4 regions of the Streptomyces sp. NPDC051907 genome follow, and region 4 is predicted to be linked to each of the others. Evidence: riboswitches for the same ligand, from Rfam matches in the RefSeq annotation. Region 4 holds a riboswitch; each other region holds the start of a gene.
The links. A riboswitch is a leader RNA that binds a small molecule or an ion and turns the genes downstream of it on or off. The one in region 4 is predicted to bind cobalamin.
Positions count from the first base shown of each region.

Region 1 (7,081 bases), on a different contig from region 4:
CAAGCGCGGCCGACAGGGCCAGCAGACGGTTCCATCGCGGCGCGGCAGGCGGGCGGCGCTTCTCAGTGCTCATGGCTGTCTCCTCCGACGCCCATCAGGCAACACCTGGGCCGAGTGCGGCGCCAAGAGAGAACATCGGTCCCTCAGGAGCGCGTTTGAACCAGGCCTTCCGCTTCCCGGGGCCGCCTACGGTCGTCGGGTGAGCCGGATCGCGGTTCGACAAGCCTCGGGCCCCCAGACGCCCCGGTCGCGGGCCGACAGCTCGCGATCGCTCGCGGGGCCGGGCGCCGTACACCCCCTGCCCCCCTCTGCACACCTCCCGCCAATCGAATTCATGTTCGACACCGACGAGCCGCCCGTCTCCCGCTCGCCGTGCCGTTTCGCCCCCCGACCCGATCAAGGCGCTCACCCGCCTGGCCCTGGGCGGCAGGCTGGCCTACCGTCGCCATCAGGGCGGACGCGGCCGCCGCTGGGCCTGATGTGTAGTCGATCTCACCGGGAGATACCCATGAGGATGCTTGTCAACGTGCCGGAGACCGTCGTCGCGGACGCGCTGCGCGGAATGGCCGCCGCGCACCCCGAGCTGGCCGTGGACGTGGAGAACCGGGTGATCGTACGGCGGGACGCACCCGTCGCCCAGAAGGTCGGGCTGGTCTCCGGAGGCGGGTCGGGGCATGAGCCGCTGCACGGCGGGTTCGTCGGGCCCGGCATGCTCGACGCCGCCTGCCCCGGAGAGGTCTTCACCTCCCCCGTGCCCGACCAGATGGCGCGGGCGGCCGCCGCCGTGGACAGCGGCGAGGGGGTGCTCTTCATCGTCAAGAACTACACCGGCGACGTCCTCAACTTCGAGATGGCCGCCGAGCTCGCCGAGGACGAAGGGGTCCGGCTCGCCCGGGTCGTGGTCGACGACGACGTGGCGGTCACCGACAGCACGTTCACGGCGGGGCGCCGGGGCACCGGAGCGACCCTGTTCGTCGAGAAGATCGCGGGAGCGGCCGCCGAGGCGGGCGCCCCGCTGGAGCGGGTCGAGGCCGTCGCCCGGCAGGTGAACGCGAGTTCCCGCAGCTTCGGCGTCGCGCTGAGCGCCTGCACCACGCCCGCGAAGGGCAGCCCGACCTTCGACCTCCCGCCCGGGGAGCTGGAGTTGGGCATCGGCATCCACGGCGAGCCGGGCCGGGAGCGGCGCGCCATGATGACCTCCCGGGAGATCGCCGACTTCGCGGTGCACGCCGTCTTGGACGACCTCGCCCCGACCGGTCCGGTGATCGCGCTCGTCAACGGAATGGGGGCCACCCCGCTGCTGGAGCTGTACGGGTACAACGCGGAGGTGCAGCGGGTGCTCGCCGAGCGCGGCGTGCCGGTGGCCCGTACCCTCGTCGGGAACTATGTGACCTCGCTCGACATGGCCGGCTGCTCGGTGACGCTCTGCCAGGTCGACGAGGAGCTGCTGCGGCTGTGGGACGCCCCGGTGCAGACCGCGGCGCTTCGCTGGGGTCGCTGAAGGGGCCGGGGACCGCTGACTGCCTAGGAGTTCATGTGCTGGACGCCGAATTCTTCCGCCGCTGGCTGACCGGGGCCGCGGCCGCCGTGGACCGGGAGGCGGACCGTCTCACCGAGCTGGACTCGGCGATCGGCGACGCCGACCACGGCAGCAATCTCCAACGCGGCTTCGCGGCGGTGACGGCTGTTCTGGAGAAGGAGTCGCCGGCCACCCCGGGCGCCGTGCTGACGCTGGCGGGACGCCAGTTGATCTCGACCGTGGGCGGGGCGTCCGGCCCGCTGTACGGAACGCTGCTGCGGCGCACCGGCAAGGCGCTCGGCGACGACGCCGAGGTGACGCCCGGGCAGCTGGCCGAGGCGCTGCGCGCGGGCGTGGCGGCCGTGGCGCAGCTCGGCGGGGCGAAGGCAGGCGACAAGACGATGCTGGACGCGCTGGAGCCGGCGGTCGAGGCCCTCGGCGAGGGCACGGACTCGTTCGCGGCGGCCCGCGAGGCCGCCGAGAGCGGGGCGCTGGCGACCGTGCCGTTGCAGGCGCGCAAGGGCAGGGCCAGCTACCTGGGCGAGCGCAGCATCGGGCACCAGGACCCCGGCGCGACGTCCTCGGCGCTGTTGATCGCGACGCTGGCGGAGGCGGTCGTATGAGCACGGCGCCGCAGCCGCAGCCGGGTACGGGGACGACGGGACCGGAGCCGGCGCTCGTCGGGATCGTCCTGGTCTCGCACAGCGGGCAGGTCGCCCAGTCCGTCGCCGACCTGGCCCGGGGACTCGCCGGCGGCGGAGCGATCGCGCCCGTCGCCGCCGCGGGCGGCACGCCCGACGGCGGGCTCGGCACCAGCTCAGATCTGATCGTCCAGGCGGCTCGGGAGGTCGACCGGGGCGCGGGCGTGGCGGTCCTCGTCGATCTGGGCAGCGCCGTGCTGACGGTCAAGGCGCTCCTCGCCGAGGGCGACGAACTCCCGGACGGCGCACGGCTGGTGGACGCTCCGTTCGTGGAGGGAGCGGTGGCGGCGGTGGTGACCGCGTCGGCCGGAGGCGGCCTGGACGCGGTGGAAGCGGCGGCCTCGGAGGCGTACGGCTACCGCAAGACGTGAGGCCCCAGGAGGCGGGTGCGGCGCTTGTGCATCCGTGCGCGGCTTGTGATTCCGCTGGTGGGAGCACTACTGTCACACCGCCTTGGTGTACGGGAAACCGGTGCGGTACCGGTGCGGCCCTCGCCACTGTGATCGGGAAGTCCGGCTCCACCCCCCTCACGGGGAGCCACTGGGACGCCGCGGGAGACCGTGGCGCCCGGGAAGGCGGAGTCCGGGCATCATGACCCGTCAGCCAGGAGACCGGCCGAGGCGCGTTGTCCATCCACGAGGTGCTGGAGAGGGTCTCCCGACCATGCATATAGCCGAGGGGTATCTGCCCCCTTTGCACGCGGCCGCCTGGGGCGCCGCAGCCGCCCCCTTTGTCGTACACGGAGTCCGTGCGCTCACCCGGGAGGTCAAGGCCAACCCCGAGTCCACCCTGCTGCTGGGAGCGTCCGGCGCCTTCACCTTCGTCCTGTCCGCGCTGAAGATCCCGTCGGTGACGGGCAGCTGCTCCCACCCGACCGGGACGGGGCTGGGCGCGATCCTGTTCAGACCGCCGATCATGGCGGTCCTGGGCACGATCACCCTGCTGTTCCAGTCGCTGCTGCTGGCTCACGGCGGACTCACCACCCTGGGCGCCAACGCCTTCTCGATGGCGATCGTCGGGCCCTGGGCGGGATACGCGGTCTACCGGCTGCTGCGGAAGTTCGATCTGCCGCTGATGGTGAGCGTGTTCTTCGGAGCGTTCGTCGCCGACCTGTCGACGTACTGCGTCACCAGCGTCCAGCTGGCGCTGGCGTTCCCCGACCCGGGCAGCGGCTTCGCGGGCGCGCTCGCCAAGTTCGGCGGGATCTTCGCCGTCACCCAGATTCCGCTGGCCGTGAGCGAGGGCCTGCTGACCGTGCTGGTGATGCGGCTGCTGGTGCAGTCGAGCAAGGGCGAGCTGACCCGGCTCGGCGTGCTGCTCCAGGGTCAGGACAAGAAGCAGGAGGCCGCGGTCTGATGAGCCGTAACGCGAAGATCAACACTCTGCTGCTCGCGATCGTGGCGGCGCTGGCCGTCCTGCCTCTGGTGCTGGGTCTCGGCGACGACAAGGAGGAGCCGTTCGCCGGCGCGGACGCGCAGGCGGAGACGGCGATCACCGAACTGGCGCCGGACTACGAGCCGTGGTTCTCGCCGCTGTACGAGCCGCCGTCGGGCGAGATCGAGTCGGCGCTGTTCGCCCTCCAGGCGGCGCTCGGCGCGGGCGTGCTCGCCTACTACTTCGGTCTGCGCAAGGGCCGTCGTCAGGGGCAGGCGCTCGTCGCGGCGGCGCCGGGCGCGGACGCGGACGCATCGAAGGCCGACCGTACGGCGGCGGAGGCGAGTGACTCCGCTCGCCCCGCGGACGGGGCCCCGCAGGGCGACCGCGTCTAGTCGCCGGTGCTGCCGATCGACGCGGCGGCGCACAGCAGTCGCTGGCGCCGCCGCCATCCCGTGGAGAAGGCCGTCCTCGGCCTCGGGCTGACCGTCGCCGCGGTCTGTCTGCCGCCCTGGCCGGGGGCCGTCTTCGTCGCCGTCGCCACGCTCGCCGTGCTGCTCGGCCCCGCCCGGGTCGCGCCCAGGCAGCTGTGGCGCGCTTTCCGCATCCCGCTGGGCTTCTGCGTCACCGGGGCCGTTCCGCTGCTGTTCGCGGTGGGCGGCCCCGACGGCCTGGTCGCGCTCGCGCCCGACGGGCCGGCGCACGCCGTGCGTCTGCTGCTGCGGACCTCGGCCGCCTCGTTGGGCGTGCTGCTCTTCGCGTTCACGACGCCCGTCTCCGACGTGCTGCCGCGGCTGGTGCGGGTCGGCGTGCCGCCCGCGGTGGTCGACGTGGCGCTGGTGATGTACCGGATCAGCTTTCTGCTGCTCGACTCCGTCGCCCGCATCCGCCAGGCGCAGGCCGCCCGTCTCGGGCACACGACCCGGGCGGCTGCCTGGCGTTCCCTCGCGGGGCTGGCCTCGACGGCGTTCGTCCAGGCCTTCGACCGCGCGGGGCGGATGCAGGCGGGGCTGGCCGGGCGCGGCTACGACGGATCGCTGCGGGTGCTGCTGCCCCCGGCAGCCGTCTCACGGCCGTTCCTCGCCGGGTCCGCCGCGCTGCTCTGCGGCATCGTCGCCGCCACTCTCGTCGTCGAAAGGTACGCCCTATGAACGCCTCGCCCGTTGTGGAGCTCGTCGGGGCGGCGTACGCCTACCAGGACGGTCCGACCGTGCTCAGCGGCGTCGACTTCGGCCTGGCCGCGGGCCGTTCGACCGCGCTGCTCGGCCGCAACGGCAGCGGCAAGACCACGCTGCTGCGGCTCCTGAGCGGCGGGCTGCAGTGCGCGGAGGGCGTGCTGCGGCTGAACGGCGAGCCCGTCGTCTACAACAGGGCCGGGCTGACCCGGCTCCGTACGACCGTTCAGCTGGTCGTCCAGGACCCCGACGACCAGCTGTTCGCCGCCTCGGTCGGCCAGGACGTCTCCTTCGGCCCGATGAACCTGGGGCTGGCCGAGGACGAGGTCCGGGCCCGGGTGGACGAGGCGCTCCAGGCCCTGGACATCACGGCTCTGTACGACCGGCCGACGCATCTGCTCTCGTACGGACAGCGCAAGCGCGCGGCCATCGCGGGCGCGGTGGCGATGCGGCCGCGCGTGCTGATCCTCGACGAGCCGACCGCGGGCCTCGATCCGCACGGCCAGGAGCGGCTGCTGGAGGTGCTGGGCCGGCTGCGGGAGTCCGGTACGACGGTGGTCATGGCGACCCACGACGTGGACCTCGCGCTGCGCTGGGCGGACGACGCGGCGGTGCTCTCCCCGGACGGGCTGCGCACCGGCCCGGTCGCCGAGCTGCTCGCGGACCAGGCGCTGCTGGACGCGGCGCGGCTGCGCAGGCCGTGGGGAGCGGCCGCGGCTCAGGTGCTGCGGGCGCATGGGCTGCTGGGCGAGGGCGAGCCGGGTCCGCGCACTCCGCAGGATCTGGCGCGCTGGGCGTCGGCGGTACGCGAGGGCTGAGAGACGCGGGGCGGGGGCGGGTCCGACGGCCCCCGTGTAGGCGGCGCGTCGGCGGCGTGTCGGCGGGCGGCGCGACGGTGGGGCTCGTACCCCTCAGCCCCCTCAGACCCCGCGTCAGGAGCGCCGATGCCCTCGCCCGCCCCCTCCACTCCGTCCACTCCGTCCGATCCGCGGCTGCCCGTCAGGTTCGTCCAGGTCACCGGGGTCGCCCGGCTCACCCCGCACATGGCTCGCGTCTCCTTCGGCGGCCCGGACCTCGCGGGCTTCGCTCTGGACGGGCCCGCCCAGCAGGTGAAGCTGTACTTCCCGCGCCCCGGGCAGAGCGCCCCGCGTCTCCCGGCGCCGGGCGACGCGACCGAGGCCGATGTGATGCGGTGGTACACGGCGTTCCAGGCGATCCCCGAGGACGAACGCCCTTGGACGCGCAGCTACACCGTCCGCGCCCACCGTCCCGAGCAGACCGAGATCGACGTCGACTTCGTCCTCCACGACAAGGGCGGCCCGGCGACGCGCTGGGCCGCGGCGGCGCGGCCGGGGGACACGCTCGGCATGTACGGGCCTTCGGCGTACTTTGCCGAGCCGTTCGCCCTCGACGCCGCGGACTGGCTGCTGCTCGCCGGGGACGAGTCGGCGCTGCCGGCGATCGGCGCGCTGCTGGAGGCGCTGCCCGAGGGCGCGCGGGCGGTGGCGTACATCGAGATCCCGGAGGCGGCCGACGAGCAGCGCTTCGGCCCGTCCTTCGGCGCCCGTAACGAGGCTACGGTGCACTGGCTGCATCGGGACGCGGCGGGCGCCGGGCACGGCGAGCTGCTCGTCGAGGCCGTGCGCGCGGCCCTACTCCCGGCGGGCGCGGGGGCCGCCTGGCTCGGCGGCGAGGCCGGCGCGGTGCGCGAGCTGCGCAGGCATCTCCTGGACGCGCGCGGCCTGGAGCGGCGGGCCGTCCACTTCTGCGGCCACTGGCGCCGCGCCCTGACCCAGGACGACGCCCCGACCCCCGAGGACCTCGCCGAGGCGCGCGAGCGGCTGGCCGACGCGCAGGCGCGCACCGCCTAGAACGCTCTCCCCCGGGTGGGCGGCGACCCTGCCGGGCGGCGGTCAGCCAACGCCGTCGTCCGCCAGTTCGGCGATGACCTCCGCATGGCAGCGCTCCGGTGCGCACCAGCATCCGAGCCGACGGCCGCGCAGCTCAGGAAGGTGTGCCAGGAGCTCGGGCCGGGCCAGGAGGTACACGCGGTACTGCTCGACGACCTCCTCACGGGTGCCGTCCCGTCCCGGGCGGTAGGGGCAGGCCAGCGGCGAGGCGTCCAGGTGCCAGCCGCCGCGGTGCATGGCGCGTCCCACGTAGACGACGTCCGCGTACTCGGGGTCGTCGCGGTGGCCTTTGAGGTTGACGACTGTCGTCTTGTCCATGGGGTGGATCCTGCGGCCTCGGGCGCCGTCGGGCAACGCGGAGCGGGCCCGCTCACAAGATCGGCCCACGGTCTCGACCCGCTG
Region 1 is NZ_JBFAYB010000051.1:8,060-15,140, reverse strand. Features, by position in the region: gene AB0M39_RS24590 (GerMN domain-containing protein) at 1-73, opposite strand, end outside; gene dhaK (dihydroxyacetone kinase subunit DhaK) at 509-1,501, shown strand; gene dhaL (dihydroxyacetone kinase subunit DhaL) at 1,537-2,142, shown strand; gene AB0M39_RS24575 (PTS fructose transporter subunit IIA) at 2,139-2,591, shown strand; cobalamin riboswitch at 2,658-2,855, shown strand; gene AB0M39_RS24570 (energy-coupling factor ABC transporter permease) at 2,884-3,576, shown strand; gene AB0M39_RS24565 (energy-coupling factor ABC transporter substrate-binding protein) at 3,576-3,989, shown strand; gene cbiQ (cobalt ECF transporter T component CbiQ) at 3,996-4,745, shown strand; gene AB0M39_RS24555 (ATP-binding cassette domain-containing protein) at 4,742-5,587, shown strand; gene AB0M39_RS24550 (siderophore-interacting protein) at 5,714-6,640, shown strand; gene AB0M39_RS24545 (DUF4326 domain-containing protein) at 6,683-6,997, opposite strand.
Region 1: it holds a riboswitch for cobalamin, as region 4 does, so the genes downstream of both, AB0M39_RS24570 (energy-coupling factor ABC transporter permease) here and AB0M39_RS07295 (DUF4430 domain-containing protein) in region 4, are expected to answer to the same signal.

Region 2 (7,081 bases), on a different contig from region 4:
ACGCGGAGGGCGTCCGGGGACGCGGCTTGCGTCAGACGGTCGCCGTGGAGGCCGGTCCTGCCCTGGGCCGCCCGGACGGCGAGCGGCAGCAGGGGGCCCGGGGTGCGGCGGGCGGCCAGGGAGCGCAGGGTGGCCTCCCAGTCCAGGACCGGGGAGTCGAGGACGAGTCCGCTGATCCGGTCGCGCAGGGCTGAGTTGGCGGCGGCGTGCAGGGCCATGGACGCGCCGGTGGACCAGCCGTGGACGACGACGCGCTGTGCGCCGTAGCGCATGGCGTAGCGAATGGCCGCGTCGAGGTCGCGCCACTCGGAGTCGCCGAGGTGGCCGAGGCCGTCGGGCGACCTGGGCGCGCCGAGGTCGCCTCGGTAGCCGATGTCGAGCACGGGGAAGCGGTGGGCGTGCAGGAACGACATGACGTTCATCGGGTGTTCGCGGGTCGCGCCCAGGCCGTGCACGGCGATCACCCAGGTCTTGCGGTCGCCGGGGACGAACCAGGCGGGGAGCCCGCCCAGTTCGCCGGGGATCTCGACGTCGCTGTGCTTCAGGCGCAGCGCGGTGTACGGGTCGCCGCTGTGCACCTGCGGGGTGAGCCGTACCCGGCCGCCGGACACGAGGCTGCCGTGGCTGATGCGCTCCAGGCGGCGCACGACGGTGTCGGCGGCGTGCGGCACATGGTCGAGGACCCGGCCGACGACGGCGTGGACGTCGCCCCCGTCGAGTCCGTAGGTGCCGGGCCGCAGCGAGGCGAGGCTGCGGGTCAGGGTCACCCGCCCGGACTCGGCGGCGTGCACGGTCAGCCGGGGCTCCCCGGGCAGGGGCCGGCCGGGGACCGCTTTGAGGGCGGCGTCGCTCGCGTAGCGGCCGGCGGCGATCGCGGCCGCGCCGACCCCGATGAGAGTGGTGACGGCTGCTGCCGTCGCGGTTACCGGGCGCACCGTTCCAGTGTCGGCACGCACGCGCCCCGCGGCCAGTGGGCGATGGCCGGGGGTGTCCGCGGAACGGCCGGATAGCAGCGGGAGGGAAGGGCCGCGCGGGCCGACCCAGGCAGCCGGGGTGCGCCGCCGGCGGCGGGCATCGCGCGGGCCGGGCGGATCAGACGTTCAGCCTCGCGAGTCGCCGGCGGCGGGCAGTCGCACGGACCGTGCGGTCAGGGGGCTGACCGTCGACGAAGGACGGTCGCACAGACCGGGCGGTTCAGCCGGGGCGGGCCATCGGCAACCGACGGCCGGGCTGGCCGGGGCAGCCATCGGCAGTGGACGGTCACGCGGACGGCCGCGCATGTCTGGCGGGCCACAGGCTCTCAGCCTGGCCGAGCCACCATCGGCGGCCCGCCCGCGGCGCGGACGCGGCAGCCGGGCGTTCGCACAGACCCAGCGGTCAGCCAAGACCGGCCATCGGCGGCCGACAGCTGCGGAGCAGCCATCAACTGTGGACGGTCACGCGGGCCAGCCGGGGCAAGGCAGTCCGGCGTACGCACAGACCGGCGGGTCATCGGCGGCCGCAGGCCAGCCGTCGCCGTCCACCGCCGCGCCCCCGCCCATCCCCCCGCGTCGGCTCGCCACCCGTTCGCGGCCGAGCAGCGGAGGCTACTTCGTCGGGCCGTAGCCCCGGAGCTTCGCTCCCGCCTCGGCGAGCTGGGGCTCGGTGAGCAGCGACGGTGTGTGGCCGGGCACCGACGACGCCGTCAGCCAGAGTTCGCAGATCGCCTCCAGCTGGGCCGTGCGGTCGTACGCCTGCTGGAGGCTGTCGCCGTACGTGATCGTGCCGTGGTTCTGCAGGAGGCAGCCGGTGCGGTCGCGCAGTGCGTCGCGCATGTTCGCGGCCAGTTCCTCCGTGCCGTACAGGGCGTACGGCGCGACCCGGACCGGGCCGCCCAGGATCGCGATCATGTAGTGGATCGGCGGGAGCTCGGCGACGAGGGTGGAGACGGCGGTGGCGTGCGCCGCGTGGGTGTGGACCACGGCGCGGGCGTCCGTGCCGCGGTAGACCTCCAGGTGCAGCGGCAGCTCGCTCGTGGGGCGGAACTCGCCGAGCACCTGGTCGCCGTCGAGATCGACGGCCACGACGTCCTCGGGGGCGAGCCGGTCGTAGGGGACTCCGCTGGGGGTGACGAGGACGAGGTCGCCGACCCGCACCGAGACATTGCCCGAGGTCCCCACCACGAGACCCTCGGCCGCGGTCCTGCGCGCCGTCGCCACGAGGTCCTGCCATGCCTGCTCGATCGCGTCCTGCCGCACCTGATCGGTCATATGAACGATCCTGCCAGGCGGCCGATGGCGGAGCGCGGCCACCGTCGAGGCCAAAAGGTGATCAAGGTCTCCTCGAACTGTCATGAAAGCCGCTTCTCGCCCTCGCTCAACTCCCCCGGAGCGGAGCCGTCGACGGGCCGGCGCCTCGTCCGCGCCGCGCCGTGACCCGTGCGACTGCTGAGCCGTCGCCGCCCGGACGCGCCCCGCGCCCTCACCCGGGCACACTCCCGCCCCTTCGGCCACTGGCAAGCGGAGCCATGAATCCTCACTCCAGGACACCACCAGGTCCGCCCTAGTTCACCTTCCGTTCACTCAGGTTACGTACGTTCACCGGGCCACTGACGTCAAACGATTGCCTGGGTAAATGGAACACATCTCCTTGCTGCTCGCGATTGTGATCGTGACAGCGCTCGTGTTCGATTTCACGAACGGTTTCCACGACACCGCCAACGCGATGGCGACGACCATCTCGACCGGCGCCCTGAAGCCCAAGACCGCGGTGGCCATGTCCGCCGTGCTCAACCTCGTCGGCGCGTTCCTGTCCGTTGAGGTCGCCAAGACGATCTCCAGCGGCATCGTCACAGAAGCAGGCATCACCCCAGAAGTGATCTTCGCGGCGCTCGTCGGCGCCATCCTCTGGAATCTCCTGACCTGGCTGATCGGTCTGCCGTCCAGCTCCTCGCACGCCCTCATGGGCGGTCTGATCGGCGCCACCATCGCGTCGGTCGGCGTCAGCGGGGTCAACGGCGGCACCGTCGTCACCAAGGTCCTCATCCCCGCGATCGCGGCTCCGCTGGTCGCCGGCCTCGCCGCGTACCTCGCCTCCCGGCTGACGTACAAGATCGGCAAGAACGCCGACCCGAAGGCCACCAAGAAGGGCTACCGCGCCGGACAGATCACCTCGGCCGGCCTGGTCTCCCTCGCGCACGGCACCAACGACGCTCAGAAGACGATGGGCATCATCACGCTGGCGCTCGTCGCCGGCGGCGTGCTCTCCCCCGGCTCCAACCCGCCCATGTGGGTCATCCTCGCGGCCGGCATCGCCATCGCGCTCGGCACCTACCTCGGCGGCTGGCGCATCATCCGCACCATGGGCAAGGGCCTCACCGACCTCCAGCCGCAGCAGGGCTTCGCCGCCCAGACCAGCGCGGCCAGCGTCATCCTCGCCTCCTCCAACCTCGGCTTCTCGCTGTCGACCACGCACTCGTGCTCCGGCGCGGTCATGGGCGCCGGCCTCGGCCGCAAGGGCGGCGTGGTCCGCTGGTCCACCGCCACCCGGATGTTCGTGGCCTGGGGTCTGACCCTGCCGGCCGCCGGTCTGGTCGCCGCGGGCTCGGAGTTCGTCACCAAGCAGGGCGACTGGGGCGTCGCGGCCGTCGCGGTCTTCCTCGTCGCCTCGTGCGCCGCGATCTGGCTGGTCTCCCGCCGCCAGGTCGTCGACCACAACAACGTCAACGACGTCGAGTCCGGCGACGCCGAGCCCGCGGGCGTCGTGACCACCGCCATCGCGGCCGTCACCCCGCCCCCGGCGGGCACGCCCGCCCAGGAATCGCCCGCCCCGGAATTCAAGACCACCATCCCCGCTCCGGCCACCGAGCCGGCCCCCGCGGCCTCGGTGTAAGGACAGATCACCAATGAAAATCGACTGGGCAGCTCTCGGCTCCGTCTTCGGCGTGAGCCTCTTCGCCACCGTCGCCCTCGTGGGTCTGTTCACCCTGGGCATCGTGGGCCTGACCAAGCAGGAGGCGGCCGCCGCACAGGGCGGCTCCGCGGTCCTGGCGCGCACCGGCGCGTACGCCTGCTTCGCGCTGTGCGCGGCGGCAGTGACGTTCGGCATCTATCTGATCGTCGTCTGACGCCTTCTGATCGTGGTCTGACGCCCCGCGATCGCCTTTCCGATCGTGGGGCTGACGCCCCGCGATCGCCCCTCGCACCACCGGCCGGGCCGGGCGCCCTTCGGGTGTCCGGCCCGGCTTTTCTGGCCGCCGGCGCCTGCCGGGACATACGGGCGCCGGTTTTCCGCGCCCGGCGCTCAACCGCCCGCGTGTGTGCCCCAACACACTCCCTCATCGCAGGTCAAAGGCAGGTTGACGGGTGTTCGCGCACCGTGGTGGACTGCCGAGGCCAGCTACGGCGGCAGAAGAGGAAGCCGGTGCGAATCCGGCGCGGTCCCGCCACTGTGACCGGGGAGTCCATCCCCGGGAGCCAGGAACTCTCGCCGCCCGACACGTCGAACCAGGGCGCGGACACCCTGAGTGAGGACAAATTTCTCCATGAAGGTCGTTCGCGGCGAGACGCCGGCCTGAACCCATGCGTGCCGACCGTGAATTCGTGTACGGCGCCGCCGCCGGGCTCGTCGGCGACCTGCTGCTCGGCGATCCCCGCCGGGGGCATCCGGTCGCCGCTTTCGGGCGGGCCGCCGGCGCCGTCGAGCGTGTCCTGTGGCGTGACCACCGCGGCTGGGGCGTGCTGCACACCGCCCTGTGCGCCGGGGGCGCCGCGGGCGGCGCCCTCCTCGTCTCCCGAGCTCTGCGCGGCCGCGGCGCCGCCTCCGTCGCGCTGACCGCCGCCGCCACCTGGGCCGTCGTCGGGGGCACGTCCCTCGGCCGCGAGGCGCGGGCCGTCGGCGGCGCGCTCGCCGCCGGGGACCTCCAGGCCGCGCGGGAGCGGCTCCCCCATCTGTGCGGGCGCGACCCGCAGGCCCTGGACGAGCAGCAGATCGCGCGCGCCGTCGTGGAGTCCGTCGCCGAGAACACCTCCGACGCCGTGGTCGGCGCGCTGGTGTGGGGCGCGCTCGCGGGCGTGCCCGGCCTGGTGGGGTTCCGGGCGGTCAACACCCTGGACGCGATGGTCGGGCACAAGTCGCCGCGCTACCGGCGGTTCGGCTGGGCCTCGGCGCGCCTCGACGACGTGGCCGGCTGGCCCGGCGCCCGGCTCACCGCGGGGCTCGCGGTCCTCGCGGGCGGGGACGCGCGCGGGGCCGTACGGGCGTGGCGGGCCGACGCCGACAAGCACCCGAGCCCCAACGCGGGCCCCGTGGAGGCCGCGTTCGCGGGGGCGCTGGGCGTGCGGCTGGGCGGCGCCCTCTCGTACGGCGGACGCGTCGAGAACCGGCCCGTCCTCAACGGCCGGGGCCGCCCGGTCGAGTTCGGCGACATCGAACGCGCGGTGCGCCTCTCGCGCCGCGTCGGCTGGCTGACGCTGGCGGCCTGCGCGGCGGGCCGCGTGGCGGCGCACGCGCTCGGGAAGACCCGAGGCGGCGCGGAAAGTCCATCGGCACGGGCGAAGGGGCGGGCATGAGCAGGCGCAGGGGCGGCGGCCTGCTGGTCGCCGGAACGACGTCCGACGCGGGCAAGAGCGTCGTCACGGCGGGCATCTGCCGTTGGCTGTCACGCCAGGGAGTGAAGGTCGCGCCCTTCAAGGGCCAGAACATGTCGCTCAACTCCTTCGTCACCCGCGAGGGCGCGGAGATCGGGCGGGCGCAGGCCATGCAGGCGCAGGCCGCGCGCGTGGAGCCGAGCGCGCTGATGAACCCCGTGCTGCTCAAGCCCGGCAGCGACCGCTCCAGCCAGGTCGTGCTGATGGGCAAGCCGGTCGGCGAGCTCAGCGCACGCGGCTACCACGGCGGCAGGCAGCAGGCGCTGCTGGGCACCGTCGTGGAGTGCCTGGAGGAGCTGCGGGGCACATATGAAGCCGTGATCTGCGAGGGGGCGGGCAGTCCGGCCGAGATCAATCTGCGGCGTACGGACATCGTGAACATGGGCATCGCACGGGCCGCGCGCTTCCCGGTCGTCGTGGTCGGGGACATCGACCGCGGCGGGGTCTTCGCGCAGTTCTTCGGCACGACGGCGCTGCTCGGCCCCGAGGACCAGGACCTGGTCGCCGGCTATCTGGTCAACAAGTTCCGGGGCGATGTGACGCTGCTGGAGCCGGGTCTCGACATGCTCCAGCAGCTCACCGGGCGGCCGACGCTCGGCGTGCTGCCCTATGCGCACGGACTCGGCATCGACGAGGAGGACGGGCTGCGCGTGTCCCTGCGGGGCGCGGTCCGCGAGTCGGTCGTCGCGCCGCCCGTCGGCGAGGACGTGCTGCGGGTCGCCGTGTGCGCGGTGCCCCTGATGTCCAACTTCACCGACGTGGACGCGCTGGCCGCGGAGCCGGGCGTGGTGGTGCGGTTCGTCGACCGCCCCGAGGAGCTGGCCGACGCGGACCTCGTCGTCCTGCCCGGCACGCGCGGGACCGTGAAGGCGCTGGCGTGGCTGCGCGAGCGCGGGCTCGCGGACGCGATCGTGCGGCGCGCCGCCGAGGGCCGGCCGGTGCTGGGCGTCTGCGGCGGCTACCAGGCGCTGGGCCGACACATCGTCGACGACGTCGAGTCGAAGGCAGGGGCCGTGGACGGTCTCGGCGTGCTGCCCGTACGCGTCCGGTTCGCGGCCGAGAAGACCCTGGCGCGGCCGGTCGGCAAGGCGCTCGGCGAGCGGGTGGAGGGGTACGAGATCCACCATGGCGTCGCCGAGGTCCTGGGCGGCGAGGCGTTCCTCTCCGACGACGACGGACGGAGTCTGGACGGCTGCAGGGTCGGCGCCGTCTGGGGCACCCACTGGCACGGCTCGCTGGAGAGCGACGGCTTCCGCCGGGCGTTCCTGCGGGAGGTCGCGGCGGCGGCCGGCCGGCGCTTCGTGCCCGCCCCCGACACCTCGTTCGGCGCCCTGCGCGAGGAGCAGCTGGACCGCCTCGGCGACCTGATCGAGGAGCACGCCGACACGGACGCGCTGCTGCGGCTGATCGAGAACGGCCCGCCGCAGGGTCTGCCGTTCGTGCCGCCGGGGGCG
Region 2 is NZ_JBFAYB010000025.1:15,129-22,209, reverse strand. Features, by position in the region: gene AB0M39_RS16100 (alpha/beta fold hydrolase) at 1-935, opposite strand, end outside; gene AB0M39_RS16095 (class II aldolase/adducin family protein) at 1,587-2,249, opposite strand; gene AB0M39_RS16090 (inorganic phosphate transporter) at 2,614-3,870, shown strand; gene AB0M39_RS16085 (hypothetical protein) at 3,884-4,105, shown strand; cobalamin riboswitch at 4,352-4,484, shown strand; gene AB0M39_RS16080 (cobalamin biosynthesis protein) at 4,560-5,549, shown strand; gene AB0M39_RS16075 (cobyric acid synthase) at 5,546-7,081, shown strand, end outside.
Region 2: it holds a riboswitch for cobalamin, as region 4 does, so the genes downstream of both, AB0M39_RS16080 (cobalamin biosynthesis protein) here and AB0M39_RS07295 (DUF4430 domain-containing protein) in region 4, are expected to answer to the same signal.

Region 3 (7,081 bases), on a different contig from region 4:
CCCGGGCGGGCGCGTGCTGCGCATCGAGCGGCTCAGGCTCGCCAGCGGCGAGCCGATGGCCATCGAGACGACGCATCTGTCGGCCAAGCGCTTCCCGGCGCTGCGGCGCAGCCTGGTGAAGTACGCCTCGCTCTACACGGCCCTGGCGGAGGTCTACGACGTCCACCTCGCCGAGGCCGAGGAGACGATCGAGACCTCGCTGGCGACTCCGCGCGAGGCCGGGCTGCTCGGCACGGACGTGGGCCTGCCGATGCTGATGCTCTCGCGCCACTCGGTGGACGCGCAGGGCGAGCCGGTGGAGTGGGTGCGCTCGGTCTACCGCGGCGACCGGTACAAGTTCGTGGCCAGGCTCAAGCGGCCGCAGAGCTGACGCGCACGGAGGCCGGGCGCCCGCGACCGTGCGGCGCCCCCTCCGGCGGCCCGCCGCCCCCCGCCGCCCCCGCCACGCCTCCGCCCGCCGCCTCCGCCTGGAAGCGGCGCACGCGGTGTAGCGCGGCTCGTCTTCCTGCTCTACGGTCCCCTCGTCATCGCATGGACGGGAGGGACGACCCGGTGCGCACGCGATCCCCGGGAACCACCGCCGCCGGGACGGCCGGCGCCGCGCTCGGCTCGTACGCCGGCGGACGCCGCTTCCGCTCGCGCTTCTCCCCCGCCGCATGCCCAAAAGGCCGCGGCAGGCCGTCGGCGCGGTACGGCGGTACGTACGGGAATTGCTGGACGAGTCGGCGTAGATACGTTTTGTCGTACAGCTGCGCACCTATGAGTCAGTGCGGCCGAAACCGTCCCGCGGGGAATTCGAGCGGATACGGACGGACCAACAGGAGTCGGACCCCGCTTCCGGGTTGCGGCGCCGCTGAACTGGGCTCTCATCGAAAGTCGTTGCCGTACCGATATGCGGACAGGGGGTGCGGGACGCCGAGCCCTCGCCTAGATTTCCTGCGCATTACAGGTGATCAGCAAGGGGACGGAGTCGCCGTATGACAGCAGTGCCCGAGGCGCCAGAAGTGCCGGATGAGCCTGAAGCGCCCGAAGTGAGACAACCCGTGGTCACTCCCGTGCGCGTGATCGTCGCCCTCTGCCTCGTCGCGCCCTTTGTGGCGATGCTCTGGGTGAGCTCTTATGCCAAGGTCGATCCGAAGTTCATCGGCATTCCCTTCTTCTACTGGTATCAGATGCTCTGGGTCGTCATTTCGACCGTTCTGACGATGGTCGCGTATCAGCTCTGGCAGCGTGACCAGCGCGCCCGAAAGGCAGGTGCGTCGAAGTGAAGGACGGCGTGAACGGCGTCGCACTCGCCGTCTTCATCTTCTTCTTCCTGGCCGTCACGGTCATGGGATTCCTCGCGTCGCGCTGGCGCAGAGCCGAGAACGAGAACAGCCTCGACGAATGGGGCCTGGGCGGACGGTCGTTCGGCACCTGGGTCACCTGGTTCCTGCTCGGCGGCGACCTCTACACGGCGTACACCTTCGTCGCCGTCCCGGCGGCGATCTACGCGGCGGGCGCGGCGGGCTTCTTCGCCGTCCCGTACACGATCCTCGTCTACCCGCTGATCTTCACCTTCCTGCCGCGCCTGTGGTCGGTGTCGCACAAACACGGATACGTCACCACATCCGACTTCGTGCGCGGACGGTTCGGCTCCAAGGGGCTCTCGCTGGCCGTGGCGGTCACCGGCATCCTGGCGACGATGCCGTACATCGCGCTCCAGCTGGTCGGCATCCAGGCCGTGCTCGACGTGATGGGCGTCGGCGGCGGCGAGACCACCCACTGGTTCGTCAAGGACCTGCCGCTCCTCATCGCCTTCGGCGTGCTGGCCGCGTACACCTACTCCTCCGGGCTGCGGGCGCCGGCGCTGATCGCGTTCGTGAAGGACACGCTGATCTACATCGTCATAGCGGTGGCGATCATCTACATCCCGATCAAGCTCGGCGGCTTCGACGAGATCTTCGCCAAGGCCGGCGAGGCGTACGCGCAGATCAACCCGGCGACGGACAAGCCGAAGGGCGCGCTGGTGCCCGGGGAGATGGGCCAGTGGGGCTATGCCACGCTGGCGCTGGGCTCCGCGCTGGCGCTGTTCATGTACCCGCACTCGATCACGGCGACGCTCTCCTCGCGCAGCCGTGACGTGATCCGCCGCAACACCACGATCCTGCCGCTGTACTCGCTGATGCTGGGACTGCTGGCGCTGCTGGGCTTCATGGCGATCGCGGCGGGCGTGAAGGTGAAGAACGGGCAGCTGGCGATCCCGCAGCTGTTCGAGAACATGTTCCCGGACTGGTTCGCGGGCGTCGCGTTCGCGGCGATCGGCATCGGCGCCCTGGTGCCGGCGGCGATCATGTCGATCGCGGCAGCGAATCTGTTCACCCGGAACATCTACAAGGACTTCATCAAGCCGGACGCGACGCCGGCGCAGGAGACGAAGGTCTCCAAGCTGGTGTCGCTGCTGGTGAAGGTGGGGGCCCTGGCCTTCGTTCTGACGATGGACAAGACGGTCGCGATCAACTTCCAGCTGCTGGGCGGAATCTGGATCCTGCAGACCCTGCCGGCGCTGGTGGGCGGCCTGTTCACCCGCTGGTTCCACCGCTGGGCGCTGCTCGGGGGCTGGGCCGTGGGCATGATCTACGGCACAGCGGCCGCGTACGGAGTGGCCTCCCCGACGCAGAAGCACTTCGGCGGCTCGTCGGCGGAGATTCCGGGCATCGGCGAGATCGGCTACATCGGTCTGACGGCCTTCGTGCTGAACGTGGTGGTGACGGTAGTGCTCACCTTCGTCCTGCGGGCGCTCAAGGCGCCCGACGGCGTGGACGAGACGAGCCCGTCGGACTACACCGCGGACGCGGGCGACCCGGGCGTCCAGGTCGAGCTGCCCAAGGCGACGGCCGGCGCCGGGCACTGAGGGAACGCTCCACAAGGGGCGGGGCGGGGGCGAGTCCCCCTCCCCGCCCTTCTCCATGGCCGGCGCCGATCCCGGAGCCCGCGGCAGCCGCAGGCGGCCCCCAAGGCGCCTCCCCACGGCCTCCAGACGGCCTTCCCAAGGCTTCCAGACGGCCTTCTCGCGGCCTCCAGACGGCCTCCTCGGCCGCCTCGCAAGCCGAACTCCCACGCCCCCTAGGCGAGGACGGCTAGGGCCAAAGCCCCGAGGCCGACACAACATGTGGGGGGTGCCTCATCAACCCGCCCCCACATGTATGCTCGTGCTCGCTGTCGCCGCAGGGGAATCCGGTGCGAATCCGGAACTGTCCCGCAACGGTGTGCTGTGGTGCGCTTTGTCGTATCCGCGCCAGTCCGAAGACCTGCCGACGGTGCATCCGGCTCGACCGATCCGGGTGCCGAGACGTCCGGGCCTCGCGGTTGGGCCGGTGGACGCCGTTCGGTGTGCTCCCCTGAGCCGGGTGCGCACACCCTCCAAACGGCCTCCCCTCCCCCGCGGCCCAGAGCCGAGCGAGGGAGAGCACCACGTGACCATCGCGCCAGCCGATCCGGCTTCAGGCATCGCCGAGCAGGCAGCCGACGGGCCTGGGACCGCGCTTCTGCGGACCCTGACCGACCTGACGGCCGACCTGCCCGACACCGACCCCGGCCGGGTCGCCGCCGCCGCGCTGCGCGGTCGCAACGCCCAGTCGGACGCGGCCGAGCTGCGGAGCCTGGCCACCGACGCGGCCGCGGGGCTGATCTCCGAGGACCCTGCCTACTCCCGGCTCGCCGCCCGCCTGCTGACCCGTCACATCGCCGACGAGGCCGCGGGACAGGGCGCGGTGGCCTTCTCCGCGTCCGTCGCCGTCGGCTACCGCGAGGGCCTGATCGCCGACCGCACCGCCGCGTTCGTCGAGCTGCACGCCGACCGCCTGGACGCCCTCCTCGACCCGCAGGCCGACGACCGCTTCGGCTACTTCGGGCTGCGCACCCTCTACAGCCGCTACCTCCTGCGCCACCCGCTGACCCGTCAGGTCATCGAGACCCCACAGCACTTCATGCTGCGCGTGGCCTGCGGGCTCGCCGAGGACGAGTCGGTGCGCGCGCTGGACGAGGTCGCCGCGCTGTACGGGCTGATGAGCCGGCTCGACTACCTCCCCTCCTCGCCCACGCTCTTCAACTCCGGCACCCGCCACCCCCAGATGTCGTCCTGCTACCTGCTGGACTCCCCGCTGGACGAGCTCGACTCCATCTACGACCGGTACCACCAGGTCGCGCGCCTGTCCAAGCACGCCGGCGGCATCGGACTCTCGTACTCGCGCATCCGCGCCCGCGGCTCCCTCATCCGCGGCACCAACGGCCACTCCAACGGCATCGTGCCGTTCCTGAAGACCCTCGACGCCTCGGTCGCCGCGGTGAACCAGGGCGGCCGGCGCAAGGGCGCCGCCGCGATCTACCTGGAGACCTGGCACGCGGACATCGAGGAGTTCCTCGAGCTGCGCGACAACACCGGCGAGGACGCCCGCCGTACGCACAACCTGAACCTCGCACACTGGATCCCCGACGAGTTCATGCGCCGCGTCGAGGCCGACGCCGACTGGTCGCTGTTCTCCCCGGCCGACGCGCCGCACCTCGTCGACCTGTGGGGCGACGAGTTCGACGCCGCGTACCGCAAGGCCGAGGCCGAGGGCCTGGCGCGCAAGACCATCCCGGCGCGCGACCTGTACGGCCGGATGATGCGCACCCTCGCGCAGACCGGCAACGGCTGGATGACCTTCAAAGACGCCTCCAACCGCACCGCCAACCAGACCGCCGAGCCCGGCAAGGTCGTCCACTCCTCGAACCTGTGCACCGAGATCCTCGAGGTCACCGACGACGGCGAGACCGCCGTGTGCAACCTCGGCTCGGTCAACCTCGGGTCGTTCGTGACCGAGGGCGGCGAGCTGGACTGGGAGCGTCTCGACGAGACCGTCCGCACGGCCGTCACGTTCCTCGACCGGGTCGTGGACATCAACTTCTACCCGACCGAGCAGGCCGGGCGCTCCAACTCCCGCTGGCGGCCGGTGGGCCTGGGCGCGATGGGCCTCCAGGACGTCTTCTTCAAGCTCCGGCTGCCCTTCGACTCGCCCGAGGCGAGGGCGCTCTCCACCAAGATCGCCGAGCGGATCATGCTCGCCTCGTACGAGGCGTCCTGCGACCTCGCCGAGCGCAACGGTCCGCTGCCGGCCTGGTCCGAGACGCGCGCGGCCCGGGGCGTCCTGCACCCAGACCACTATGGCGCCGCCGTCGAGCTGAACTGGCCGGCTCGCTGGGAGGCGCTGCGCGCCCGCGTCGCCGAGGTCGGCATGCGCAACTCGCTGCTTCTGGCCATCGCGCCGACCGCGACCATCGCCTCGATCGCCGGCGTGTACGAGTGCATCGAGCCGCAGGTCTCCAACCTCTTCAAGCGCGAGACGCTCAGCGGCGAGTTCCTCCAGGTCAACGGCTACCTGGTGGAGGAGCTGAAGAACCTGGGCGTGTGGGACGCGCAGTCCCGCGAGGCGCTGCGCGAGTCCAGCGGCTCGGTACAGGGCTTCAGCTGGATCCCCGAGGACGTGCGGGCGCTGTACCGCACGGCGTGGGAGATCCCGCAGCGCGGCCTGATCGACATGGCGGCGGCCCGCACGCCGTTCCTGGACCAGTCGCAGTCGCTGAACCTGTTCCTGGAGACGCCGACCATCGGCAAGCTGTCGTCGATGTACGCGTACGCCTGGAAGCAGGGCCTGAAGACGACGTACTACCTGCGCTCCCGCCCCGCGACGCGGATCGCCCGCGCGGCCGGCGGCCCCTCGGCCGCCGTCCCCGCCCCCATCCCCCTGCAGCAGGCCGCGCCCGACGCGGACGCCGTCGCCTGCTCCCTTGAGAACCCCGAGTCCTGCGAGGCCTGCCAGTAATGAGCACCACCGACGCCGAGAAGAACCTGCTCGATCCGGGCTTCGAGCTGACCCTGCGGCCGATGCGCTACCCGGACTTCTACGAGCGCTACCGCGACGCGATCAAGAACACCTGGACCGTGGAGGAGGTCGACCTCCACTCCGACGTCGCCGACCTCGCCAAGCTCACCCCGGCCGAGCAGCACATGATCGGCCGTCTGGTCGCGTTCTTCGCGACCGGCGACTCGATCGTCTCGAACAACCTGGTGCTGACGCTCTACAAGCACATCAACTCCCCCGAGGCGCGGCTCTACTTGAGCCGTCAGCTCTTCGAGGAGGCCGTGCACGTCCAGTTCTATCTGACGCTGCTGGACACCTACCTTCCCGACCCGGAGGACCGCGCGGCCGCGTTCGACGCGGTCGAGGAGATCCCCTCCATCCGCGAGAAGGCGCAGTTCTGCTTCAAGTGGATCAACGAGGTCGAGAAGCTGGACCGGCTGGAGACGCAGGCCGACCGCCGTCGCTTCCTGCTCAACCTGATCTGCTTCGCGGCCTGCATCGAGGGCCTGTTCTTCTACGGCGCCTTCGCGTACGTGTACTGGTTCCGCTCCCGCGGCCTGCTGCACGGCCTGGCCACCGGCACCAACTGGGTGTTCCGGGACGAGACCATGCACATGAACTTCGCGTTCGAGGTCGTGGACACGGTCCGCAAGGAGGAGCCGGAGCTCTTCGACGACGCCCTCCAGCAGCAGGTCACCGACATGCTGAAGGAGGCCGTGGAGGCGGAGCTGCAGTTCGGCCGCGACCTGTGCGGCGACGGTCTGCCGGGCATGAACACCGAGTCGATGCGCGAGTACCTCGAGTGCGTCGCCGACCAGCGTCTGACCCGGCTGGGCTTCGCTCCGGTGTACGGCTCGTCGAATCCGTTCTCCTTCATGGAGCTCCAGGGCGTCCAGGAGCTGACCAACTTCTTCGAGCGCCGTCCGTCCGCCTACCAGGTGGCGGTCGAGGGCTCGGTCGGCTTCGACGACGAGTTCTAGCCGTTCCGAGGACGGGGGGCTGAACGGCCGGGCAGGCGCGCGGGGGGGGCGCCGGCCCGGCCGTTCGGCATTCGTGCGTCCGTCCGCCGGCGGCAAGCCGAAGGCCCCGCACCGGTCACCGGAACGGGGCCTTCCGAGCAGCTAGAGCGGTCAGGCGTTGGCGACGACCGGGTAGCGGGGCGTGCCCTCTTCCATCTGCCGCAGGGCGTCCTTGCGGTC
Region 3 is NZ_JBFAYB010000057.1:46,353-53,433, forward strand. Features, by position in the region: gene AB0M39_RS26415 (GntR family transcriptional regulator) at 1-370, shown strand, start outside; gene AB0M39_RS26420 (DUF3311 domain-containing protein) at 978-1,268, shown strand; gene mctP (monocarboxylate uptake permease MctP) at 1,265-2,893, shown strand; cobalamin riboswitch at 3,169-3,313, shown strand; gene AB0M39_RS26430 (ribonucleoside-diphosphate reductase subunit alpha) at 3,456-5,843, shown strand; gene AB0M39_RS26435 (ribonucleotide-diphosphate reductase subunit beta) at 5,843-6,862, shown strand; gene def (peptide deformylase) at 7,013-7,081, opposite strand, start outside.
Region 3: it holds a riboswitch for cobalamin, as region 4 does, so the genes downstream of both, AB0M39_RS26430 (ribonucleoside-diphosphate reductase subunit alpha) here and AB0M39_RS07295 (DUF4430 domain-containing protein) in region 4, are expected to answer to the same signal.

Region 4 (7,081 bases):
ATCCACTCGCGTTGGGTCTCGAGCTCGCCGGGCGGGGCCTGCCCGACGTGGCGGGCGAGCACGTCGTGCACGGGGTGGTCGGCGAGGTCGGCGAGCAGGGCGGGCAGGGCGTCCGCGGGCACGCAGTGGTCGGCCAGGCCGCACAGCAGGGCGTCCGCCGCGCCGACGGGCGTGCCGGTGAGCGCCAGATGGGTACCCAGCTGTCCCGGGGCGAGCCCCAGCAGATAGGTGCCGCCGACGTCGGGGACGAACCCGATGCCGGTCTCGGGCATGGCGATCCGGGATCGCTCGGTCACGATCCGCACGGCGCCGTGGGCGGAGACCCCGACGCCGCCGCCCATGACGATGCCGTCCATGACGGCGACATAGGGCTTGCCGTAGCGGGCGATGCGGGCGTTGAGGCGGTACTCGTCGCGCCAGAAGTCGGCGGACGCCGTCGTGCCCGCTCGGGCGTCCGCGTGGATGGCCCGGATGTCGCCGCCGGCGCACAGTCCCCGCTCGCCGGCGCCGGCGAGCACCACCGTCTCGACCGCGGGGTCGCTCTCCCAGGCGTCGAGGGCGCGGGCGATCGTGCGCACCATGTCGTGGGTGAGGGCGTTGAGGGCCCCCGGCCGGTTGAGGGTGAGGTAGGCGGCGCGCCCCTCGGTGCGCAGCAGTACGGGGTCGTCGCCGGAGGCCGTCATCGGACGGCCTCCGTGAGTCCTCGGGCCACGATGACGCGCATGATCTCGTTGGTTCCTTCCAGGATCTGGTGGACCCGCAGGTCGCGGACGATCTTCTCGATGCCGTACTCGCTCAGATAGCCGTAGCCGCCGTGGAGTTGGAGGGCGCGGTCGGCGACGGAGTAGCCGGTGTCGGTGGCGAAGCGCTTGGCCATCGCGCACAGCTGGGGCGCGCCCGGGTCGCCTCGGTCCAGGGCCTCGGCGGCCTGGCGGACCAGCGCGCGGGCCGCGGCGAGCTCGGTCGCCATGTCGGCGAGCTGGAACTGGAGCGCCTGGGCGTCGAGGAGCCGGGCGCCGAACGCCTCGCGGTCCGCGAGGTAGGCGAGGCTGCGGTCCAGGGCGCTCTGGGCGCCGCCCAGGGAGCAGGCGGCGATGCCGAGCCGGCCGCCGTTGAGGCCGTTCATGGCGATGCGGAAGCCCTCGCCCTCGGCGCCGAGCCTGCGGTCGGCGGGGACTCGTACGCCGTCGAGGAGGACCTGGCGGGTGGGCTGGGCGTTCCAGCCCATCTTCTTCTCGTTCGGGCCGAAGGAGAGGCCGGGGTCGTCGCGTTCGACGACGAAGGCGGAGATGCCGCCGGGGCCGTCCTCGCCGGTGCGGGCCATCACGATGTAGACGTCGGAGGCGCCCGCGCCGGAGATGAACTGCTTCACGCCGGTGAGCACATAGGCGTCCCCGTCCCGTTCGGCGCGGGTCCGCAGTCCTGCGGCGTCCGAGCCTGCTCCGGGCTCGGTCAGGCAGTAGCTGCCCAGCGCCTCGGCGGTGCACAGGGCGGGCAGCCATCTGGCGCGCTGGGCGTCGTCGCCGTAGCGGTCGATCATCCAGGCGACCATGTTGTGGATGGACAGATAGCCTGCGATGGAGGGGCAGCCGCTGGCGAGGACCTCGAAGATCAGCACGCCGTCGGCGCGGGTGAGGCCGGAGCCGCCGTGCTCCTCGTGTACGTAGACGCCGCCGAGGCCGAAGTCCGCGGCGCGGCGCAGGACGTCGACGGGGAAGTGCTTGTCCTGGTCCCAGGACAGCGCGTTCGGGGCCAGGTGCTCCTCGGCGAAGTCGAGGGTGACCTCGGCGAGGGCGAGCTGGTCCTTGGTGAGGGTGGTCGTGGTCATCGCGCTCAGCCCATCGTCGGGATGGTGAAGCTCGCGCCTTCCTTGACCCCGGAGGGCCAGCGGGAGGTCACGGTCTTGGTGCGGGTGTAGAAGCGGATGGCGTCGGGGCCGTGCTGGTTGAGGTCGCCGAAGCCGGAGCGCTTCCAGCCGCCGAAGGTGTGGTAGGCGACGGGGACCGGGATGGGCACGTTGACGCCGACCATGCCGGTGTTCACCCGGCGGGTGAAGTCGCGGGCGGTGTCGCCGTCCCGGGTGAAGATCGCGACCCCGTTGCCGTACGGGTGCTCGCTCGGCAGGCGCAGGGCCTCCTCGTAGTCGGCGGCGCGGACGACCGAGAGCACGGGTCCGAAGATCTCCTCGCGGTAGATCCGCATGGCGGGCGACACCCGGTCGAAGAGCGAGGCGCCGGCGAAGAAGCCGTTCTCGTGGCCGGGGAGCGCGAAGCCGCGGCCGTCGACGACGAGTTCGGCGCCTTCGCCTACGCCGATGTCCACATAGCGGCGGACGCGGTCGAGGGCGTCACGGCTGACGAGCGGGCCGAAGTCCGCGTCCGGGTCGTCGGAGCGTCCGATACGGAGTGTGCCGACGCGTTCCTTGAGCTTGGCGACGAGCGCGTCGGCGGTCTCCTCTCCCACGGGCACGGCGACGGAGATCGCCATGCAGCGCTCGCCGGCCGAGCCGTACCCGGCGCCGACGAGCGCGTCCACGGCCTGGTCGAGGTCGGCGTCCGGCATGACGATCATGTGGTTCTTGGCGCCGCCGAAGCACTGCGCGCGCTTGCCGTGCGCGGCGGCGGTGGCGTAGATGTGCGCCGCGATCGGGGTGGATCCCACGAATCCGACGGCTTGGATCCGGGGGTCCTCCAGCAGGACGTCGACGGACTCCTTGGCGCCGTTGACGACGTTCAGCACGCCGGGGGGCAGCCCGGCCTCCAGGAACAGCTCGGCGAGCCGCAGCGGCACCGAGGGGGCGCGCTCGGACGGCTTGAGGACGAAGGCGTTCCCGCAGGCCAGCGCGGGCGCCATCTTCCACAGCGGGATCATCGCCGGGAAGTTGAACGGGGTGATCCCCGCGACCACGCCGAGCGGGCCGCGCAGCGAGTGCACATCGATGCCGGTGCCGGCGTTGTCGGTGAACTCCCCCTTGAGCAGGTGCGGAATGCCGGCGGCGAACTCGACGACCTCCAGCCCGCGTTGGAGGTCGCCGTGCGCGTCGGCGACCGTCTTGCCGTGCTCGGCGGAGAGCATTCGCGCCAGCTCGTCGCGCTCGCCCTCGACGAGCTGGAGGAACCGGAGCAGGACGCGGGCGCGGCGCTGCGGGTTCCACCCGGCCCACTCCGGCTGGGCGCCGGCGGCGTCGGCGATCGCGGCGCGGGTCTCGTCCCGGCCGGCCAGCGGCACGTGGGCCTGGACCGAGCCGGTGTTGGGGTCGTACACGTCGGAGAAGAGCCCCGAGGCGCCGGCGGTGTGCTTGCCGCCGATGAAATGTGTCAGTTCGCGGACCATGGAAGCCTGCTCTCGTCAGGGGAGATCCGGGGATGGCACGGCGGGCCGCACGACGGCACCGGTCGGGTGCGCCGTGGAGGGCGAGCCGTGGGACGCGAAGGCGGGAAGCCGTCGAAGAGCTACAGCCGGGACATGACGTGCGCGACGTTCATGACGTGGGCGTGCTTCGCCGGATCACCAGGGCCATGGGTACGGACCGGTGCCATGCGTGTCTGCTCCATCCTCGTGGACAACACGGAACACCCCACGGCCGGTATCCTGACTCCCGGATCAGCGCATGCTCTCCGGCCTTCCCGACAGAGGTGCTCTGTCAGTGGCCTTGTCTGGCGGAGAACGCACTCCCCGGTCACAGTGGCGGGACCGCGCCGGATTCACACCGGCTTCCCTGCACCGCGGGCTTGGTTCACGACGATATAGTTGGACGTCCTAGTAAGTCCACCCCCGCCACTCGACCGGGACGGGCATAGGGTCGGTGCATGCGCATCGTCTCGCTGCTCCCGGCCGCCACGGACATCGTCGCCGAGCTCGGGCTGGCGGGGCAGCTCGTGGGCCGGACCCACGAGTGCGACTGGCCGCCACAAGCCGTCGCGGGCGTGCCGGTCGTCACCTCCGCGGAGTTCTCGTCGGACACGCTGAGCAGCCGTGAGATCTCCGACGCGGTGGGCGGCGCCAGGCACTCGGGCTCGTCGCTCTACGCGCTCGACACCGAGGCGCTGGCCTCCCTCGCGCCCGACGTGGTCCTCACCCAGGACCTGTGCGATGTGTGCGCCGTGTCGTACGCGGGGGTCTCCCAGGCCGTACGCGTCCTTCATGGGCGGACACGGGTGCTCAGCCTGGAGCCGAGGACCCTGGACGACGTGCTCGACTGCCTGACGCGCGTGGGGCGGCTGCTGGACGTGGAGCGCGTCGCCCTGCGGCGCCGCGCGGAGCTGACGGCCCGGCTGGCTGCGGTTCGCGACCGCACGGCGGGACTCGCGCAGCCCCGGGTGGCGGCCATCGAGTGGCTGGATCCGCTCTGGCCCGCCGGCCACTGGGTCCCCGAGCAGATCTCCTGCGCCGGCGGACAGCCGCTGCTGGCCGCGCCGGGCGAGCACACCAAGCCGATGAAGTGGGAGGACGTCGTCGCGGCCCGGCCCGACGTCCTGCTCGTCCTGCCGTGCGGCTTCAGTCCGGAGCGGACGCTCCAGGAGCGGGAGCTGCTGACCCGTCTGCCGGGCTGGGAGGAGCTTCCGGCCGTACGAAGCGGAGAGGTCTGGGTGCTCGACGGGCCGGCCTACTTCAACCGTCCGGGGCCGCGCGTGGTCCGAGGCGTGGAGGTGCTGGCCCACGTCCTGCACTCCGAGCAACTGGGCACCGCGGTCGCACCCGGCGAGGCCCGGAGACTGGCCGACGCCTGACCGCGCTCGACATGCCTGTTGCGGTCCGCTCACGGCCGGCTGTGAAGGAATTCGTCAGGACCTCGGGGGAATCTGTGGCCAGGCGCCGCTGCCGCACCCTACGATGCCTCTGCTTCGGCCAAGTACCCGAGCACACAACCGAATTGCATGCACAGCTGGGGGAAGCCGGTGGGAATCCGGCGCTGACCTGCAACCGTGTGCGGCGCCGCGAAGCGCCGCGAGTCGGAGCACCCGGTGTGCGCGCGGCATCGCTTCCCACTGTCATGGTCCGCAGCGCGAAGCCCGGAGTCCCGGTGCGCCGGCCCCTGCCCGCCTCCCTCCCCGGGGAGCCGGCCGGAGCACGGCGCAGACGGGAGGGAGGGAGTCGTCGGCGGGACCTCTCCAGGAAGGCACTCATGCGCCAGCTCCTCGTTCGCTCCGTCGTCGCCACCGCGGCGGCCGGCCTCCTGTCCACCACCGCACCGGCGGTCGCCCACGCGAAGACCGCGCCCCGCTCCAACGCGCCGATCAAGGTGACCCTCAGCGTCCAAGGGCCCGACGGTCTGCTGTTCAAGGGCAGGATCAAGACGAAGGGCCACGACGTCACCACGGCCGCCGGCGGCACGCACAAGTGCGACGGCACGAACGGCGGGGCCAACCCCTCGAAGGCGCCGACGCCGACCGCGGCCCTCGACGACGCGGCCCGCAAGAGACACTTCACCTGGGACGGCGCCTGGTACGCCTCGTTCGACGACTTCTCGGTCGACACCATCAAGGACGTCAGCGGCGGCGGCGTCGCCTACTGGAACATATCCGTCAACGGCACTCCGACGCCCGTCGGCGGCTGCCAGTTCAAGCTGAAGGCCGGCGACCAGGTGGCGTTCACCTGGACGACGTTCTGACCCGTCGGGCCACGCGCACGGCCGTGGGTCCGCGAAGGAGCGCCTCCGCGGACCCACGGCCGCCGGCCGGTCAGCTGCCGTACGTCAGGGCGATCGTGTCGCCCACGTTGATCACCCTGGCGCGGTCGGCCGCGGTGGGAACGGAGCCGTCGACGCTGGCCTTCCACGTCGAACCGCCGCTGTTCGCCGTGCCGTTGACGGCCGTGACGACGCCCGTGCCGGAGGACGGAGTCACGCTCGTGACGCACCCGGACGGGGTCGCGGCGCCGGTCGCCGCCGTCAGGACGTCGCCCAGGGTGGTCGTGGCGCCCGTCGGCGTGAAGGACACCGAGCAGACCTTGAGGGCACCGGATCCGTCGTCGACGGTCAGCGCCAGCTTGGCGGCGGTCCCCGCGGTGAAGCCGCTCTGGGCGACCCACTTCGTCTCGCCCGCGGCGAGAGGAGTCGGCGGGGCGGCGGTGAAGCCGCCGCCCGCCACCGCGCGCAGGCCGTCGATGGACGCGTAGGCGTTGGGCACGGTGTCGCTCGGCAGGTACTTGAACCCGCCGCCCGGCTTGAACTGCTGGGCGATGAGGAAGTCGAGCGGCGTCTTGCCGGCGGCGGTGAGGAAGTCGCCCGTCTGGGGGTTGATCCCACACGCGTTCAGCCCGGAGACAGCCCATCCGTTGGAGTTGGTGTTCGGCCCGAACATGGCGTTGAAGGCGCCCGACCCGACGACCAGCTTGCTCTTGAGGAGGCCTTGGCCTGGACGATGTCGGGGTCGCTCGCGGGCACCCCGGACACGCACAGGGCGGCCATGGAGGCGCCGGTCATGTCGATGTCGCTCGCCGCGGCGAGCTGGGACGGGTTGCCCTCGGCCTTGCCGAAGTTCCAGCCGCCGTCGTTGTGCTGGTTGGCGCGGATGCGTGTGACCACCTTGGCGAGCAGAGCCTGGGGCACCCGCTGGGCGCCCGCCTGCGTCTTCGCCCCGCCGAGCGCGAGGGCCGCGAAGACGGTGCCGTTGTAGTTCGCCGAGGATCCGAAGTAGCCCGCCTCGGCGCTCTGCCAGTAGCCGTAGACGTCGGCGATCAGGTTGCGGCCGGCCGAGATCCTGGCCGGGTCGAGGCCGGCCGCGTAGGCGTTGAGCGTGGCGCGCTCGTAGTCCGTGACGACAGGCGAGCCGGACGGCCAGCCCGGCGCCGACAGGTGCGATCTATAGATCTTCCGGGCGTTCTTGGAGGCGTCCCCGCCGGGCGTCACGTCCGCTGCGGCCGTGCCGGCCGCGGCGAAGGCGCTGAACGCCCACTCGTTCGACAGGCCCGAGCCGGCGTAGGAGCCGTCCGCGGCCTGGAGGGACTTGAGGTAGGCGACGCCGTTCGTCTTCGAGGTGGCTATCTGCGCGGGTGTGGCGGTCGCCGACGCCGGCGACGTCGTCAGGACGAGGGCTCCGAGCGCCACGGGGGCGACGAGCGCGGTGCGAAGGGGAGTACG
Region 4 is NZ_JBFAYB010000007.1:136,989-144,069, reverse strand. Features, by position in the region: gene AB0M39_RS07315 (enoyl-CoA hydratase/isomerase family protein) at 1-683, opposite strand, end outside; gene AB0M39_RS07310 (acyl-CoA dehydrogenase family protein) at 680-1,828, opposite strand; gene AB0M39_RS07305 (CoA-acylating methylmalonate-semialdehyde dehydrogenase) at 1,834-3,333, opposite strand; cobalamin riboswitch at 3,564-3,743, opposite strand; gene AB0M39_RS07300 (cobalamin-binding protein) at 3,810-4,730, shown strand; cobalamin riboswitch at 4,847-4,984, shown strand; gene AB0M39_RS07295 (DUF4430 domain-containing protein) at 5,126-5,611, shown strand; partial or broken gene AB0M39_RS07290 (hypothetical protein) at 5,682-7,081, opposite strand, start outside.